One region of the Micromonospora sp. NPDC049230 genome, then DNA from elsewhere that is predicted to be linked to it. Evidence: riboswitches for the same ligand, from Rfam matches in the RefSeq annotation. Region 1 holds a riboswitch; each other region holds the start of a gene.
The links. Region 1 has a riboswitch for cyclic di-AMP ahead of AB0A95_RS00600 (hypothetical protein). Riboswitches for the same ligand answer to the same signal wherever they lie in the genome.
Positions count from the first base shown of each region.

Region 2: linked by a shared signal. The riboswitch ahead of AB0A95_RS04005 (C39 family peptidase) and the one ahead of AB0A95_RS00600 (hypothetical protein) in region 1 are both predicted to bind cyclic di-AMP.
Region 3: linked by a shared signal. The riboswitch ahead of AB0A95_RS05180 (hypothetical protein) and the one ahead of AB0A95_RS00600 (hypothetical protein) in region 1 are both predicted to bind cyclic di-AMP.
Region 4: linked by a shared signal. The riboswitch ahead of AB0A95_RS09210 (NlpC/P60 family protein) and the one ahead of AB0A95_RS00600 (hypothetical protein) in region 1 are both predicted to bind cyclic di-AMP.

Region 1 is NZ_JBEZCZ010000001.1:124,818-129,212, reverse strand. Features, by position in the region: gene AB0A95_RS00610 (AAA family ATPase) at 1-1,295, shown strand, start outside; gene AB0A95_RS00605 (cation diffusion facilitator family transporter) at 1,403-2,320, shown strand; cyclic di-AMP (ydaO/yuaA leader) riboswitch at 2,433-2,564, shown strand; gene AB0A95_RS00600 (hypothetical protein) at 2,621-3,640, shown strand; gene AB0A95_RS00595 (hypothetical protein) at 3,869-4,395, shown strand, end outside.
Region 2 is NZ_JBEZCZ010000003.1:200,076-204,470, reverse strand. Features, by position in the region: gene AB0A95_RS04010 (hypothetical protein) at 1-1,265, opposite strand, end outside; gene AB0A95_RS04005 (C39 family peptidase) at 1,410-2,237, opposite strand; cyclic di-AMP (ydaO/yuaA leader) riboswitch at 2,483-2,624, opposite strand; gene AB0A95_RS04000 (hypothetical protein) at 2,891-3,676, opposite strand; gene AB0A95_RS03995 (hypothetical protein) at 3,810-4,259, opposite strand; gene AB0A95_RS03990 (acyltransferase) at 4,352-4,395, opposite strand, start outside.
Region 3 is NZ_JBEZCZ010000004.1:147,566-151,960, reverse strand. Features, by position in the region: gene AB0A95_RS05190 (helix-turn-helix domain-containing protein) at 1-255, opposite strand, end outside; gene AB0A95_RS05185 (carbonic anhydrase) at 496-1,203, shown strand; gene AB0A95_RS05180 (hypothetical protein) at 1,261-2,280, opposite strand; cyclic di-AMP (ydaO/yuaA leader) riboswitch at 2,285-2,415, opposite strand; gene AB0A95_RS05175 (YibE/F family protein) at 2,582-3,952, opposite strand; gene AB0A95_RS05170 (metal-sensitive transcriptional regulator) at 4,255-4,395, opposite strand, start outside.
Region 4 is NZ_JBEZCZ010000007.1:172,794-177,188, reverse strand. Features, by position in the region: gene AB0A95_RS09220 (pyridoxamine 5'-phosphate oxidase family protein) at 1-295, opposite strand, end outside; gene dcd (dCTP deaminase) at 395-973, shown strand; gene AB0A95_RS09210 (NlpC/P60 family protein) at 1,039-2,025, opposite strand; cyclic di-AMP (ydaO/yuaA leader) riboswitch at 2,093-2,228, opposite strand; gene AB0A95_RS09205 (N-acetylmuramoyl-L-alanine amidase) at 2,462-4,395, shown strand, end outside.

The DNA.
Region 1 (4,395 bases):
GCACCGACCCGCCCGAGGTGGCGGCGGTGAAGGGCTCGCTGCGGATGCGCCGGGTGCTGGAACGGGCGGCCCGCGACGCGGTGCCGGGCGGCCCCGGTGAGCTGCGGCTGCTCTACCGGGGCACGTTGCTGCGCCTGGACCGGGCGGCGCTGGACCGGGTCCGCGACCGCGCGCTGCACCGGGGTGCCCGACGCAACGAGGTCCGCCGGGCCGGCTTCGACGGAATATTCGCCGCGCTCTGGGCGCAGGCCCGTGAGGTGGGCGTTCGACTGCCGGAGCAGCGGACCTTCGAGGCGGAGATCGCCGAGCGGTCGGAGTTCCGCGAGTTTCTCAAGGCCTGGTGGCCTCGGCTGCACCCTCGGCACGTGCTCGGCTGGTTGGCGCGGCCGGACCGGCTGCGGCGGTACGCCGGTGGGATCCTCTCCGGCGCGGAGATCCGGCTGCTCACCGCCGCATACCGGAACCTGGAGTCGGACGGCTTGACCATCGCCGACATCGCGCTGCTCGACGAGTTGGACGCCCTGCTCGGCAAGCCGGCGCAGCCGGCCAAGGCCCGGCGTGACCCGTTCCAGTTGGCCGGCGGCGTCCGTGAGCTGAGCACCGCCAGCGACCGGCAGCGGGCCGCCCGCGCGGCGGCGCGGGAGCGTCCGGAGGACTACCGGGACTACGCGCACGTGGTGGTGGACGAGGCGCAGGACGTCTCACCGATGCAGTGGCGGATGGTCGGTCGGCGTGGCCGGCTGGCCTCCTGGACGGTGGTGGGTGACCCCGCGCAGACCGCGTGGACCGGCGACCCCGACGAGTTGGACCGGGCCCGGGAGCAGGCGTTGGGCCGACGCAAGCGGCACGATTTCACGCTCACCACCAACTACCGCAACTCCTCGGAGATCTTCGCGGTGGCGGCGGCGGAGATCCGCCGGCTCTACCCCGATCTGCCGCTGCCGACGGCCGTACGCTCCACCGGGGTCGATCCGGTCGAACTGGTGGTGCCCGCGACGGGGTTGGAGACCGCGACCGTGCAGGCGGCCGCCGGCCTGCTGACCGAGGTGGAGGGCACGGTCGGGGTGATCACGCCGGTCCCCCGCCGGGACGAGGTCGCCGGTTGGCTCGCCGCGCTCGACGCGCCGAGGTTGCAGGTGGTCACCAGCCTGGAGGCCAAGGGCATGGAGTACGACGGAGTCGTGCTCGTCGCCCCGAGTGAGATCCGGGCGGATCCGGGCGCCGGGGTGCGCACCCTCTACGTGGCGCTGTCCCGGGCCACGCAGCGACTCACCACCATCGACCCCACCGGCTGATCCGTGCCAGCGTGCCAAACGGGCCAGCGGCGAACCCAACACTTCCATACATAGCGATGTGAACATACATTTGACCGGGCCCCGGTCGGCAGCGGAAGGTGGAGCTCGTGGGCGCAGGTCATGACCACCACCATGGGTCCGTCGCCAATGCCGCACAGCAGCACCGGGGCCGTCTCTGGGCGGCATTCGGGCTGCTCGCCACCCTGATGGTGGTCGAGACGGCAGCCGCCCTGCACACCTCCTCGCTCGCCCTGCTCTCCGACGCCGGGCACATGTTCACCGACGTACTCGGCATCGGGATGGCGCTCGCCGCGATCACCGCGACCCGACGGGCCACCGGTGACCCGCAGCGCACCTTCGGGCTCTACCGCCTCGAGGTGCTCGCCGCACTGGCCAACGCCGTCCTGCTCTCCGGCGTCGCGATCTACGTGGTGATCGCGGCGATCCGCCGCTTCGGCGACCCGCACGAGGTCGTCGCCGGCCCGATGCTCGCGGTGGCCGTGCTCGGCCTGCTCGCGAACGTCGCCGCCTTCGCCCTGCTCCGCCCCGGCGCCCGGGAGAGCATCAACCTTCAGGGCGCCTACCTGGAGGTGCTCGGCGACCTGCTCGGCTCACTCGGCGTGATCGGCGCGGCACTACTCATCGCCGTCACCGACTGGTGGTGGGCCGACCCACTGGTCGCGGTCGCCATCGGCGCGTTCATCCTGCCGCGCACCTGGCGGCTGGCCCGCGCCGCCGTCCGCATCCTGGTGCAGGCCGCCCCGGAACACCTCCAGGTGACCGCCGTGCACGACCGGCTGGCCGCGGTCCCCGGCGTGGTGGAGGTGCACGACCTGCACGTCTGGACGCTCACCTCGGGCATGGACGTGGCCTCCGCGCACCTGACCATGGCACCCGGCGCGGAGGTCGGCGCGGTGCTCACCGCAGCGCGTACCGCCCTGCACGACGACTTCCGGATCGAACACGCGACGTTGCAGATCGAGCCCGGCGCCGCCACCGGGGCCTGCGGCTCGATCGAGTGGTAACACACGTTTCCGTGATGACGTAGGCACCTTCCGTCACATCGGCTGCAACAGCCCCACCGGCACCGGTAGGCTCGGTCCCGGCCTCCACCAGGCGGCGCCCTCCAGGCGCCGGTGGCGGTCGCCGCCTAATCGCCCAACCAGGCGAACCGGGGAACCACGTTCCTGGGGTGCATCCGCGTCAGCGGTAGGGATCTTCCGTCCCGAACCCGTCAGCTAACCCGGTCGGCGGCTGACGGAAGGACATGCGCAGTGGCACCAGCACGACCACCCGCCGCCCGACTGGCGGCCCTGATCGTCGCGATGTTCGCCCTCGGCGTCGCGATCCCGGCCGGCAGCGTCTCGGCCGCTCCCCCGACCGGCCTGCGAGCCGCCGCCGCACCCGACTCCGACGAGGAGGGCGGCACCCCGTCGCTGCGCGCCCAACTTGAGGCCGCCAGCAAGGGCTACCTGGACGCGAAACGCGCTCTGGACACCTCCGTGCAGCGGCAGCAGCAGCTCACCACCCAACTGAAGACCATCGAGGTCGAGCTGGCCCAACGCGACGGCAAGGTCGGCCAGATCGCCGGCGTGGCGTACCGCACCGGCCGGCTCGGCGCGGTGTCGGCGCTGCTCAACAGCAGCAGCCCGGAGGGCTTCATGGACCGGGCCGCCGCCCTGGAGGCGGTGGCCGCCAACGAGGACCGGGTGCTGCGCGACCTGCTCGCCACCAAGGACCAGGCCAACCGCACCCGGGCCGCCCTGAACGGCGAGATCACCGAACAACGCAAGCAGGTCACGGTGATGGCCAAGCGCAAGGAGCAGGCCGAACGCGCCCTGACCGTCGCCAACACGCCCAAGCCGCCGCAGACCACCGCCGACACCGGCTCCAACCGGGGCACCTCCACCGCCAACGCGAAGGCCGCGCCGCGCAACTCCGACGGCTCCTGGCCATCCGAGTCGTGCAGCGTCAACGACCCCACGCCGGCCAACGGCTGCATCACCCCGCGCACCCTGCACGCGCTCGAACAGGCCAAGGCCGCCGGCTTCACCCGGTACGTCTCCTGTCACCGGCCCAGTGGCTCCGGCGAGCACCCGAAGGGCCGAGCCTGCGACTTCGCGGCGCAGAAGAGCGGCTTCGGCGGCAACGCCACCGGCGGCGACAAGACGTACGGCAACAACCTGGCCGCGTACTTCATCCGCAACGCCGACCGGCTCGCCGTGCTGTACGTGATCTGGTATCGGCAGATCTGGCTGCCCAGCAGCGGGTGGAAGTCGTACAGCGGCGCCGGTGGCACCCCGTCCACCGACCACACCAACCACGTACACCTGTCCGTCTACTGACCCACCCGACGGCCCCCGGCCCGGTCCGGGAATGATCCACTCGCGTTCGCCGACTCCGGGGTGTCCGGGACGACGGGATACCCCGGAGTCGGCGATGTCGTGTCGATCACGAGGGCGGGTCGTCACCAGGGCCGGGGTGCTCGCCGGGCCGGGCTACGTCGCCGGGCGTACCCCGGATGTCGTCGGCGGTCGGACGACCTGGCGCGGGTCGGCGGGCAGCATCGCGGTATGCGTCGGATCCCACCCACCGCCCGCAAGGGGCTCCTCACCCTGCACCTGGTCACCTCGCTCGGGTGGCTCGGTGCCGACCTGGTGCTCCTCACGCTCGGCATCGCCGTGCAGCGGGGTGCCGACCCGGCGGTGATCTACCCGGTCACGGCGCTTGTCGGCACTGTGCTGTTCGCGCCGCTGAGCGTCCTGGTCTGGCTGATCGGGGTCGCCAGCGCGCTGTTCACGCCGTGGGGCCTCTGGCGCTATCGCTGGGTGGTCGCCAAGCTCGTACTCACCACGGTCATGGTCGGGCTGGTGCTGTTCCTGCTCACGCCGAATCTGCGGCACGCCGGCGCGGTGGGCGCCGCCCTCCCCGCACGGGACCGCGTCGACCTGGTGATCGCGCCCGCGGTGTCGACCAGCCTGATGATCATCGCGACGGTGCTGTCCACCTACAAACCGTGGGGCCGCCGCCCCACCCGCCCTCCCGGGGCACGGCCGCAACCCGTGACCGGGCCACCGCAACCGGGCCACCGCGACCGGGC
Region 2 (4,395 bases), on a different contig from region 1:
ATGCCGGACGTGCCGGACGGCCCCTGCCACTCGGCTGCCGCGAGACCGTCTGCCGACTCGGGGAGCGAGAACTCCCACGGTTGGAGTTCGGTGGAGGCGACGACGAACCGCAGCACCTCCTCGGCGCTCATCATCGTGGCCCCGAGGTGTGCCACGATTCTCCGCCGCCCGTCGGCGAGGGTCTCGCTACTGATCGACTCGATGTCCTCCTCGTCGATCCCGACGACGTCCCGGACGACGGCCGCGGCGTCCGCGACCGGCCCGACGACGTCGACGGTCAGCACGACCCGTACGGCGTCCCGCAACGCCTCCTCGATCGCGTTGGCCAACTCGGCCTCGTCCGGACCGTCCTTCTCCCGGCCCCGCAGCCCCATCTCCCGGGTCTCCACCGGCCGATCAACCGGCCCGGGGTCGAACGGGTCGATGCCGGTCCGCACGTAGAGCGCCTCGACCGTCGGCGCATCGGTGAGCGGCCGGGTCGCCTCCATCGCCGCCACCATCCAGACGCCGAGCGGCGACCTGCGCAGGCGCCCCGTCAGCAATCCGAACTCGGCGGCCAGGGCGTCCACCCCGGTCCCGAATGGAGCCTGCGGTGACACCTCGACCAGGGGCAGCACCAGGAGCAGCGCCAGACCCCAGACGCCGCCCCCGTCGACCGCCACCGGGTGCAGGTCGACGGACCACACGTCCGCCCTCCCGAGCAGTGGAAGGCAGCGGACCAGGGCGGTGTCGAGATCCGGGGCCGTCAGCCGGGCGTGCACCCGGACCACCACGTCGTCGTCGGACGCCGCCACCGGCAGTCGCCTGACCCGGCGCCGGACGGCGAGGACCGATGCGTCGGCGGGCAGCCACTCCGGTGGATCCCACCACTGCTCCGCGGTGTCACCGACCGCGCCGACGGACACGCTCAACGGCGTCACCCCGTCGGTCGTCCGCTCCCGACCGGCGGCGAAACCCATCGGGTAGCCCGCCGCCGATTCCACGACGTCCAGGTCACCACGGCCCCACCGGAAGCGCTCCAGCAGCGGGGCGGCCAGCTGCCGCACCGCCTCCCCGCCGGACGCCGACGGGGCGGCCGGCGTCAGCGTCAGGTCCAGGTTCACCCCGCTGCGGGGGCCGTCGACCTCGGTTCGGGACGCCGTGAGGCTGACCGCGCCGAGCGACGCGACGAGCGGCCGGCAGCGACCTGCCGCGTCGTCGAGTCGGGTGTCGACGACGTTCAGGCTCACGGTGGTGATCAGGGCATGCTCAACAGTGGACATCACCGCGGGATGGTAGACGTCGGGGTGCGGCGCCACCACGGGTTTCGCACCCGCGACGGAGGGGACGTACCCCGGGCCGGCGGAAGAGACGCCGCGGGCGTCGGCCCCTCGTGGGGGACGACGCCCGCGGCGGTCGGTGCGCCTGGGTCAGGCGGAGTAGCCCCGGCTGGTGATCCAGTTGGCCAGGTCGATGGTGGTGATCCAGTACGACGGGTCGGTCGGGTTCGCCGAGTCGGCGATCCGCACGGTGCGACCGTTGTCCTTGTAACCGACGACGGCGACGTAGTGGCCGCCGCCGTAGGAATGCCAGCTGCCGTCGGTGTCGGTGGCGTCGCCGACGACGTTGGCCACCACACCCCGGCCGTCGGTGATGGCCCGGACGACGTCGGCCTGGAGCCGGTCCATCTGCGCCGGGCTGGGCGCGCTGGGGAACATCCGGGTCCGGTACGGGGAACCCTTCACCTCGGCGTTGAGCGCCCGGGTGGTGTCCTCGGCCGAGTTGGTGCCCATCTCGGTGGTGCCCAGTTCGGCCGCGAGTTCCTCCTGGGTGCGGTCGATCCCGGTGGCGCTGAGCGCGTTGCGGGTGGCCGCCGGGCCGCAGTTGTAGTACGTGTTCTGCGCCTCGTACTCGTAGTCGAGGACCTTTGTCGCGGGCGGCTTCGGCCGCGTCGGCTTGCGGGTCAGATCCGGGTTGCTGCTGACCTTGGCGGCGGGCGCCGGGGCGCTGGTGGCCGGGGCGGCGCTGGACGGCGCGGCGCTGGCCAACGGGGAGGCGTCGTCGTGCGAGGTGGTGACGTCGCTGCGCATCTCGGCGACAGTGGTCGCGGTGCGCTGAGCGGCCGGGGCGTCGTCGGCGACGGTGAGCAGGGTGCCGGTGGTGGCGGCGAGCACGAGGGCCGCGGCGGAGGCGGCGACGATCTGGTACGGGCGCTCGGTCGCGATGCGGCGGAGCTGACGCTGCATGGTGTGCTTCACGGGGTCCTCCACGGATCGGGGGGAGAGCGGCACACCGGGGCGCGATCGGCGTCCGGGCAGGCGCCAGCGCGCGGACCGTGGTCCGCGGATGGTGAACCGCTCAGGGGAACGCCCGGCACGGCCGGGCGGGAGAGGCGATGACCCGGGGGGTCAGCTCACCGTCACTGGACGGATGAGCGGGGGCACCGCTGCGCCGTGGAGGCGAGGGAACAGCCGAGGGGTGGAAAGGTGCTGCACGAGTTTGGAACTCCTTCCGACACCGCCTACCGGGTTAGCTGACGGATTCGGGCGGGAAGATCGCCCTACCGCGGGCCGTGGCTCGCGGATTCACCCCGGACTTACTGATGGGTCCCCGGTTCGTTGATCACGATTGAGCGGGTCGGCGCGGCGTCGCCTCTTGCGATCGGTTACCGCACCGGACGGGACGACACTACTGGCCCGTCCGCACCCTGCCAAGCCGTCCTCACCTGCGTAAACCTCAATACGCGCCGCAATTTCTGCGCGTATTGCCGATGACGTGACTCGATGGGACAACCGGTTACGGCGGCGCCTACGGTCGACAACCGGACAGGCCGCCGACAATGCGGCCACAATCCCGGGAAAAATCGAGCCGATCGTGCCGGACGCCCGAATCGCAAATCCCGTGACCGGGCTCACATAACGGATCGGGCTCGAAGGGCACGGGCCGGGCGCCAGCGAGCCACCACGGCGGGCCGGGGCACCCCGCGCACCAACCGGCGGGCGGGTGCCGGGCTCGGCCGCAACCGGGCAACCGCCGTGGCCGCCTCCGCGACGAGGGTACGCGCCGAGGAGGCGGCCAGGTCCGCATCCCGCCAGGCGGCCCGCTCCGCCGTGGCCGCGGCCTGGTAGTCGGCCAGCCTCGCGTCCCGGATCGCCCGGCTGAGCAGGGCCTCCTGCTCGACCGGGTGCCGCCGGGGATCCCAGCCCCGTCGCCCGAAGACGTCACCGAGCTGCGCCATGGTCAGGTCACCCCGCCAGTACGCCGCCGTCGCCGCGCGGTGCAGGTAGCGCTCCCGCGAGGCGTACTCGGCGGGGGTGCGGGGGGTACCCGGGGTGGGTAGCGCCCCGGACCCCGCGAAGCGACGCGCGGCGGTGTCCGCCTTGTCGTAGCGCGCCCAGGCCCGTTCCATCTGGTCCTGAGCCGTCAGCCAGGCATCCCGTCGCCGCCCGGCCGTCCTGGCAGCGCCGGCCGCGGCGACTGCCACCTCCTCGGCGTACCGGTGCCTGTCGACGGTTTCGGCCGCGGCCACCTCGCGGGCGGTCGGGACGGGCGGCGACGGGTCGTCGGCGGGTCGGTCCCGTTCGGGCCGGGCGACAAGCACGGCGAGTACGCCGAGCGCCAGCAGGAACAGGGCCGACCAGATGGCAGCGGCCTGCGGCACCTCGGTTACGAACTGGTAGAAAACGGTTGTCTCCATGGTCGGCACCTCGCGGAGGAAGCAGAGCGGTGGGAGCCCCACCGGCCGCCCGGCCACGGCGGGCCACGGATCGGCAGGGTGCGGAGCTGGTGGGTCGACAGGGCGCGGCGACGGGACGCGTGTCCCGGATGGCTCAGCGCCCGGGTGGGCCCCGGGGCGGCGAGCTGTGCAGACCGTCGACGAGCGGCAGCCGGTCGGACCTGGTCTCGCACACCGGCAGCACGCCGGTCGCGATGGCGCCCTGGGCGCCGGGAAGAGCCGGTTGCGCATCGACCGACCAAGCCGGGAAGACCCCTTCGGCGACACCCGCACGGGCCGCCGGCACCGGGTGCGCGGCATCCTCGGCCGCGGCTCGCCAGGTGGGCTGGCAGGACGTCGCGAGCGAACCGGAGCCGAACTGCGACAGCACCGCGCTCTGGCTCGGCACGGCGCTCAGGCCTGGTAGGGCGCCTGGCGTCGGTGCGGCGGCCGAGGCCGGGCCCGCGCCGAGCGCCAGGGCCGCGACGACGGCGAGGCTGGTCAGCACCCGTGTCGCCCAGCGCGCCACCCACCACAGCGGACAGGTGAACGCGACCGGAAGCACGTCCCCACGCTACCGTCGTGCCGGTGCCTGACGCATCGACCACGGGCGTGTCGGCGCACGCCGCGCCGAGACGCTGACCTGGGTGGACAGTGTCAGCGGGTGTCCGCGTACGTCGATCGACTGTCGGTCTGGTCGG
Region 3 (4,395 bases), on a different contig from region 1:
GGGGTGCCGGAACCGACCGGACGGGTTGAGGGTGTATTCGTTGCGCCGCCCCACGCGGGTGCGGTGCAGGTACCCGCCCGCCTCCAGGTCGGCGACGATCGCCTGCGCGGCCCGTTCGGTCACGCCGACCTCGGCCGCGACGTCGCGTAGCCGGGCGGTGGGGTCGCGGGCGATGGCCAGCAGGACGTGCCCGTGGTTGGTGAGGAACGTCCAGTTCCGCCCGCCGCCGGTGTCGCCCGTCGCAGTGCTCGCCATGTGTGACCGCCTTTCCGGATGTCCGCCCCGCCCCGGAAGTCTCGCCCGCCCTGCCCCCGGTGCGTCGCCCAGGGGTCGACCCGAAGTCAACGTATGAAATGTAAATCACGCATACCTTGACGCATCTTACGGTGCGTGTGACGGTGGAGCCCGAGCCAGCGCCCGCCGCCGGCCCGGCTGACAAGCCGGTTGACCAGGTCAAACGCGTGAATACGAGGTGCGGGGATGAGTCTTCCCGGAATGTCTGGCGGGCAGCCGGGTCCGCAGCGGACCACCGACCGGGCGTCCGCGATCAGCGATCCGGCGCAGGCGTACGCCGAGCTGACCGCCGGAAACCGGCGCTTCGTCAGCGGCGCCCCGCGCCACCCCAACCAGGACGCCGGGCGCCGGGCGGCGGTGGCCGACGGGCAGCACCCGTTCGCGGTGATCGTCGGCTGCTCCGACTCCCGCCTGGCCGCCGAGATCATCTTTGACCGGGGGCTTGGTGACCTGTTCGTGGTCCGCACGGCCGGGCACACCGCCGGTCCGGAGGTGCTGGGCAGCGTGGAGTACGCGGTGACAGTCCTCGGCACCCCGCTGGTGGTGGTGCTCGGCCACGACTCGTGTGGGGCGGTGCAGGCGGCGCGGGAGTCCGCGGCGACCGGCACGCAGCCTCCCGGGCACCTGGGCGCGGTGGTCGATGCCGTGCTGCCCAGTCTGTCCCGGGCCCGTAGCGAGGGTGTGGAGGACATCGACGGCATCGTCGACATCCACATCGCGCAGACCGTCGAGACGCTGCTCGGGCAGTCGCCCGTGCTGGCCGACGAGGTGGCGCAGGGGCGGTGCGCGGTGGTGGGTGTGTCGTACCGGCTCGCCGCCGGCGTCGTACGCCCGGTGGCGGCGGTGCCGGCCGGCTTCGCGACGCCCGACGTGCCGACCGGGTCACCGGACCCGGCCGCGGCCGCCTGACACGTCGAGGGCCGCCCCGCGCGAGGCGGAGCGGCCCTCGACGGAGGATCCGGTGGGTCAGAGCAGTGACATGTGGACGTGGTCGGTGTGGTCCGACGGCCCGCTGTACGATTTCCAGCCGCTCGCCGGGAACCAGATCTGCCGGTTCCAGATCACGTAGTAGATGCCGAGCCGGTCGGCGTTACGGATGAGGAACGCGGCGACGTTGTTGCCGTACGTCCGGGTGTCCTCGTTGTGCCAGGGTGCGAAGCCGCTCTTCTGTAGCGACCAGTCGCAGGCGCGGCCCTTCGGGTGCTCCCACGGCCCGCCGGGGCGGTAGCAGCCGACGAACCGGTTGAAGCCGGCCCGCTTGACCTCCTTGTACGCGTGCAGCGTCCGCGGCGTGATGCAGCCGGACGTGGTCGGATCGTTCTCGCTGCACGACTGCGCCTTCCAGTCACCGTCGGCGGTGCGGCCCGGCCCGATCTTGGCGACCGGCGAGGTGGCGTCCACCAGGCCGCCGGTGAAGCCCTTGCCGCCGACCAGGGAGAGCGCCTTGTCGGCCTCGTTCTTCCGCTTGGCCATCACGGCGGTCTGCTTCTGCTGCTCGCGAACCTCGGTGTCGAGGGCCAGCTTGGCCTCCTCGGCACGGGCCTTTGCCGCGTTGACCTCGGCGAGCTTGTTCTCGTTCACCATGTTGATCTCGTCGAGCATCGCGGCGCGCTGGACGAAGGTGTCGGGAGCGTCGCTTTCGAGCAGCATCGCGAGCGCGCCGATCCGACCGGTCCGGTACGACTGGGCGGCGATCTGCCCGACCTGTGGTGCCAACGCGTCCAGGTCGGCCTTGGCCCGGTCCACCTCCCGCGCCAGCTCAAGCTGCCGCTTCTTGGACTTGTCCAGTTTGGACTTGGCGGCGGAGTAGTCGCGGTTGGCCTGCTCGATGACGTCGTTGAGCAGCTTCGGCTCGCCGTCCTCCTCGTGCCCGGACGGTGTCGGGGTCGTCGGGGCGGCGTGGGCCGGCTGGGGCCCGGCGAGCACTGTCAGTGCGGCGATCACGGCCACCACGGGTGTCAACCAGCGGCGTAGGGGTGCCGTCACAATGTTCCCTTCCGTCGACCGCCGACCGGGTTAGCTGACGGGTTCGGGGCGGAAGTGGCCCCTACCGCTGACGCGGATTCACCCCACGTACCTGGGTCCCCGGCTCGCCGGTTGGCGATTGGGCGGTGGCCCCGCAGGCGCCGCTTCGCGCCTTCATCGGTAACCGGCAGCGAGGTTACCCGAGAGTGGACTGGGTGAGCTACGCCTGGATACCGACCAAAAGTGTCATTTCGCCATTGCGCTGGGTGATCAGTGACGCGGTTCTCAGGGTGGAGACCCGATCTGGTCACGCTGAGGAGTGTCACCATGTCGTTTCCGTGCTCCTGTTCGAATCCGGCCACCCGTCGATGGCCGTGGATGGGGGCGGGGTCCGCGTCTGGTCCGGCTCGTTGGTCCGAGAGGTTCGCGGTGAGCTGAGGGCGGCCATCGCCTCCGCCGGGTCCGGCTCCGGTGGTCGCCGGGCGGCGTCGGCGGGCGGTGTGGCATCGGCCCGCCCGGCGGCGGTGACGATCGCGGCCAGCCCGGTGGTCAGTGGCACGGCGGCGATCAGACCGAGCGTGGCGACCGCGCTGCGGACGATCTCCTGCGCGAGGAACTCACTGGTGAGGATCTGCCCGATCGGTCGTGCGTCGGCGGTGAGCAGGAGGAGCAGGGGCAGCGACGCGCCCGCGTACGCCAGCACGATGGTGTTGACAGTGGAGGCGATGTGCGCACGGCCCACCCGGGTCGCGGCACGGTACAGCTGCAACCGGGTCAGCCCGGGGTTGGCGTGCGCCAGCTCGGTGACGGTGGCCGCCTGGGTGACCGTCACGTCGTCGAGCACCCCGAGCGATCCGATGATGATCCCGGCGAGCAGCAGGCCGTGCAGGTCCACGTCGGCCTGGAACATCGACAGTGTCGTCGCGTCCTCGCTGCCGAAGCCGGTGAGGTGGGTCGCGGCCGTGGCGATGGTGGCCAACACACCGGTCAGCACCAGGCTGCCCAGGGTGCCCAGCACCGCCACCGAGGTCTGTGCGGTGACGCCGTGCGTCAGATAGAGCACCACGAACATGATCAGGGCCGCGCCGACCACCGCCACCAGGAGGGGTGATCCGCCGGCGGCGATGGCCGGCAGCACGAACGTGAGCAGGATGGCGAAGCTGGCCGCCAGCCCGGCGAGCGCGGCCAGACCCCGCCAGCGGCCGAACGCGACGATCGCCGCGGCGAAGATCACCGCCAGCCACAGCAGCGGGGTGCCGCGCTGGTGCTCGGCGATGTTCCAGTTGCTGGTGGCGGGGTCGGTGGGATCGGTCAGCTCGACGAGGATGACCTCGTCGCCGACCTCGACCCGTGGCGCGCCGGGTCCGTCGGGGATCGGTGTCCGTACCTGTTGACCGGCGGTCGGCCCGTCGTCCACCCGGACGTCGACGGTGCCGCACGGCCCGCCGCCGACCCGGGGTGTGCCCTCCGGGCTCGACGGCAGCGGCGGGCACGGCTCGGTCACCACCCGGGTCACCGTGCCGCCGTAGCGCGGCACGTCCGCCCCGCCGTCGGTCTGCGGTGTCCCGCCGCGCGGCCAGAGCAGCGCCGCGGCGAGCACCGTGGCGACGAAGAGGGGCGCCACCGTCACGACGAGGAGCCGCCGCACCCGGGGCGGGGCGGGCGGAGCGGAACGGGTGTGGTCGGAACCCAAGACGAGACTCCCAACGATCCGGTGCGGGATACGTGTCAGTGCGCCGGTCGGTTCATCCGCACCGTGGAATCGTGGCGCGAGACGCGGCGGATCGCTGACCGGCGACCACCTGATCACTGATGGCCAGTGCCCGGCCCCGGCGGTCAGCGGCGACGCCACGGCGTGGCGACGCCGGTGCCCGTTCGCGCAGCGGCATGCGGGGGGTCATCGAGGGGAATGCTAACCAGCCCGGCTCGGGGGCGCAGGTCGTGGCGGGGTGTCGTCGGTGCGGGGCCGCGTGCCGGCGTCGGGGTGCGGGGCGGTCAGCCGCGCTTCATCAGCCGGCCGACGGCCGCCATCATCTCGGTGGCCATCTCGTCGGCCCGCCCCTCGGCGGCCCCCTCGTGCATGCAGTGCCGGGCGTGTCCGTCGAGCAGCCCCAGCGCCACCTTGTCGAGGGCGGC
Region 4 (4,395 bases), on a different contig from region 1:
CGGTCACCGGACGGGCGCGCCCCGCCACGTACGCCTCGTCGTCGCTCTCCTCCGGGGGGAACGAGTGCAGCGCGTAGCGGCCGTCGCGTTCGAGGTCACGGCGCTTCGGAGAGTCGATGATGAAACAGAAGAGACCCTCGTCGGTGATGACCGGGGAGACCGGATGGACCCGGGGCCCGCCGTCGGCGCGGACCGTGGCCAGGTAGCCGAAGCCCGGCCCGTACTGCTGGAGGAGAACGCGGATCCCGTCGGCGAGTCGGGGCTCGTCGGCGGCGAATTCGGACCAGGAAGCCATGTGAGCATTCTATCGAACAAATGTACGAGCAGCGACCTCGACGCGCTGGTCACCGGCACCGAATCTGGTGGGTTTTCGGGCCGCCGCTATGGTGGTCCGATGCTGCTCTCCGACCGCGACCTGGTCTCCGAGATCAAGGCCGGCACGCTGGGCCTGGAGCCGTTCGAGCCCACCCTGGTCCAACCTTCCAGCATCGACGTACGGCTGGACCGGCTGTTCCGGGTCTTCAACAACCACCTTTACACCCACATCGACCCGGCGATGCAGCAGGACGACCTGACGTCGGCGATCGAGGTGCCCGACGGGGAGCCGTTCGTGCTGCACCCCGGTGAGTTCGTGCTCGCCTCGACGCTGGAGGTCATCTCGCTGGGCGACCAGCTCGCCGGCCGGCTGGAGGGCAAGAGTTCGCTGGGACGGCTGGGGCTGCTCACGCACTCCACCGCCGGTTTCATCGACCCCGGCTTCTCCGGTCACGTCACGCTGGAGCTGTCGAACGTGGCGAACCTGCCGATCACTCTCTGGCCGGGCATGAAGATCGGGCAGCTCTGCATCTTCCGGCTCTCCTCGCCGGCCGAGCACCCGTACGGGTCGGCGGTCTACGGCTCGCGTTACCAGGGGCAGCGGGGGCCGACGCCGAGTCGCGCCTGGCAGCACTGGCGCACCTGGCCCACCCGCTGAAGTGAACCCGTGACAACGGGGGCCCGCCGCGACGGATCGCGACGGGCCCCCGGTCAGCGCACTGATCAGCCTGGACGGCCGTAGCTGTGGACCTGACCGTCATCGGCCCCCTTCATCTTGACCGGTTCGCCGGCCTGCGAGGCGTGCACCACCCAGCCGCCGCCGACATACATGCCGACGTGGTGGATGTCGCTGTAGTAGAAGACCAGGTCACCGGGGCGCAGGTCGGGCTTGCCGACCTTCTTGGTGGCACGGCTCTGCGCGGCGGCGTTGTGCGGCAGGGACACCCCGGCCTTCGCCCAGGCGGCCAGCATCAGCCCGGAGCAGTCGTACGAGTTCGGGCCCTCGGCACCCCAGACGTAGGGCTTGCCGATCTGCGCGCAGGCGAACTTGACCGCCGTGCCGGCGGCGCCACCGGGATAGCTGGCAGGGCAGGGCGCCGGGCGCAGCGGACCGCCGCCACCGCTGCCGTACACCTTGAGGCGCAGCTTCTGTAGCTTGTCGATCTCCTCGTTGATCTGCTTCTTCTTCGCCGCCAGCTGAGCCTCGGTGCGGGTCAGTTGGGCCACCATCGCATCGAGCGGCGCCTTCTGCCCGGCCAACGTGTCGCGCAGGTCGGCCACCTCGCGGACGTTCTGCTGCTGGTTGTGCGCGAAGCGGTCGAGCATCTCCAGCTGTCCGACCACCTCGCTGGGTGACCGGCTGCCCAGCACGGCGTTCACGGTCAGCACGTTCTCGCCCTTGTACGCGCGCACCGCCAGGGCGCTGACCTTGTCCATCGCGGCGTCGACCTGGCGCTCCAGCGGGGCGATCCGGGCGGCCAGCGCGTCGGCCTGCCTGCGCTTGGCGGCGAGGTCGATCCGGGTGGCGTTGTGCTGTTCGATGATCGGTTCGAGTTTGTTCCAGTCGGCGTCGATCTGGCGTTCGATCTCGGCGACGGACGGGTCGGCGTGGGCCGCCGTGGCGCTGCCGGCCAGGACGACGGCGACGCCGGCCAGTGCGGCGAGCGCGGTGGTGAAGCGGGACCAGCGTGGGCGCGGCGCGATCGGCATGGGGCCGGCTGTTGCCGACCGTTCGGACGACGGCCGCGGGGCATGGAGTGCCACCGGGGTTCCGTACTCCTTCTTCCTGACCGCCTACCGGGTTAGCTGACGGGTTCGGGCGGGAAGTCGGCGCCCTACCGCAGTGGCTGCGGATTCACCCCGGGGGACATGGGTCCCCGGTTCGTTCGGAAACGACTCGGCGGTGTCGGTCCGTTACCGCCCGGGCTGGGCGGAGCTGCTATCGGGCCGACAAAAGACCAGAGTAGAGACGCTTGTTACCCCTCCGCAACCCGCGCGGCCGTGACACTCCGTACCGATCGGAGGGGGCACCGACCACACGCGAAGATTTCTTTCCAGACAGGTCGACACATAGAAAGGTATTGACGCGGGCTCCCGGGCGGCGCGAAGGTGACCTGACCTGCACCCGTGGAATCTGGGGGGTTCGATGCACCATCCAACCCTGTCCTCCGGCCGGCGCGCACTGCTCGCCGCCGCCGTGGTCGCCGCCGCGACCGCGGTGCCGCCACCCGCCAACGCCGCCGCCGCGCCTGGCGGCGACCGCCAGCAGCAGTACGCCGCCGCGGCGGCCGAGTTCGGTGTACCGACCGACGTGCTGCTCGGCGTCTCCTACCTGGAGTCCCGCTGGGACAGCAACGCCGGCACACCCAGCACCAGCGGCGGTTACGGCCCGATGCACCTGACCGACGCCCGACGCGTGGCCGCGCTCCCCGTGGCCGGCCACCACAACACCGGCAGCGGCACCGAGGATCCGCGTGGCGACGACTCCCGTACCTCGCTGGAACCCGCGCCTCGGCCGGCGGACCCGACACCATCGGCCGCCGCGTTGCAGACCGTGGACGCCGCCGCCGCGCTGACCGGCGCGGCCCCCGACTCGCTGCGTACCGACGTCGGCGTGAACATCCGGGGCGGCGCGGCGCTGCTGGCCTCGTACCAGCGGGCGTTGGGTGCGCCGGTCGGTGCCGGCACCGACCCGGCCACCTGGTACGGCGCGGTGGCCCGCTACGCCGGCGCGGACACCGCCGACGCCGCGGCGGCCTTCGCCGACGAGGTCTTCACCACCATCGGCACGGGCGCGTCGCGGATGACCGATGACGGAGCGCGGATCACGCTGCCGGCCCGGGCGATCCGCCCGGAGCGTTCCTGGCTGGACCGGCTGGGTCTACGCCGGCTCGCCCGCCCGGACGGGCTGGAGTGCCCCCGCACCATCTCCTGCGAGTGGATCCCGGCGCCCTACGCGGCGTTCGGCGACGGGGACTACGGCAACCACGACCTGTCCGACCGGCCCGCCCGGCAGAAGGTCGAGTACATCGTCATCCACGACACCGAGGGGAGTTGGGCGACCACCCTGCAACTCGTGCAGGACCCGACCTACGTGAGCTGGCACTACACGCTGCGCTCGGTGGACGGGCACGTCGCCCAGCACGTCAGGACCAAGGATGTCGCCTGGCACGCCGGCAACTGGTACGTCAACGCCAAGGCGGTCGGGCTGGAGCACGAGGGCTTCGCGGCGCAGGGCACCTGGTACACCGAGGCGATGTACCGGGCCTCGGCGAAGCTGGTCCGGCACCTCGCGCTGCGGCTGGGCGTCCCGCTGGACCGCCAGCACATCATCGGCCACGACAACGTGCCCGGCACCGTCGCCGCGAACGTTGCGGGGATGCACTGGGACACCGGCCCGTACTGGGACTGGACGCACTACTTCACGCTGCTGCACGCGCCCCGGCTGGACACCGGCACCCCGGCCACCGGTCTGGTCCGGATCGACCCGGACTTCGCCACCAACCAGCCGGCGTTCGTCGGCTGCGTCACCGCCGGTGTGCCGTGCGCGCCACGCGGCTCCTCGGCGGTGGTGCTGCGCTCCGCGCCGGCCGCGGACGCGCCGCTCGTCAACGACATCGCGCTGCGCCCCGACGGCACCCCCAACACGATGGAGGTGTCGGACCACGGTGCCCGTGCCTCCGCCGGTCAGACGTACGCGCTTGCCGGCCGCCAGGGCGACTGGACGGCGATCTGGTACCTCGGGCAGCGGGCGTGGTTCCACAACCCGACGTCGGCGCCCACCGCCAGCTGGACCGCCGGCGTGGTGGCAACCCCGAAGCCCGGCCGGGCCACCATCCCGGTCTACGGACGCGCCTACCCGGAGCAGGCCGCCTACCCGGCAGGAGTGCCCTACCAGGCGATCTCGCCGCTTCAGTACACCCTGGCCGCCGGACAGCGGTACGCCGTCGGGGCGGTGCTGCCGGGCGAGTACTACCGGGCCAGTACTGTCGACGGATCCTCGCCCGGCGACTGGACGGTGATCCGGGGCAAGAACCGGTACGCGCAGATCCAGTTCGGCCACCGCATCATGTACGTCGA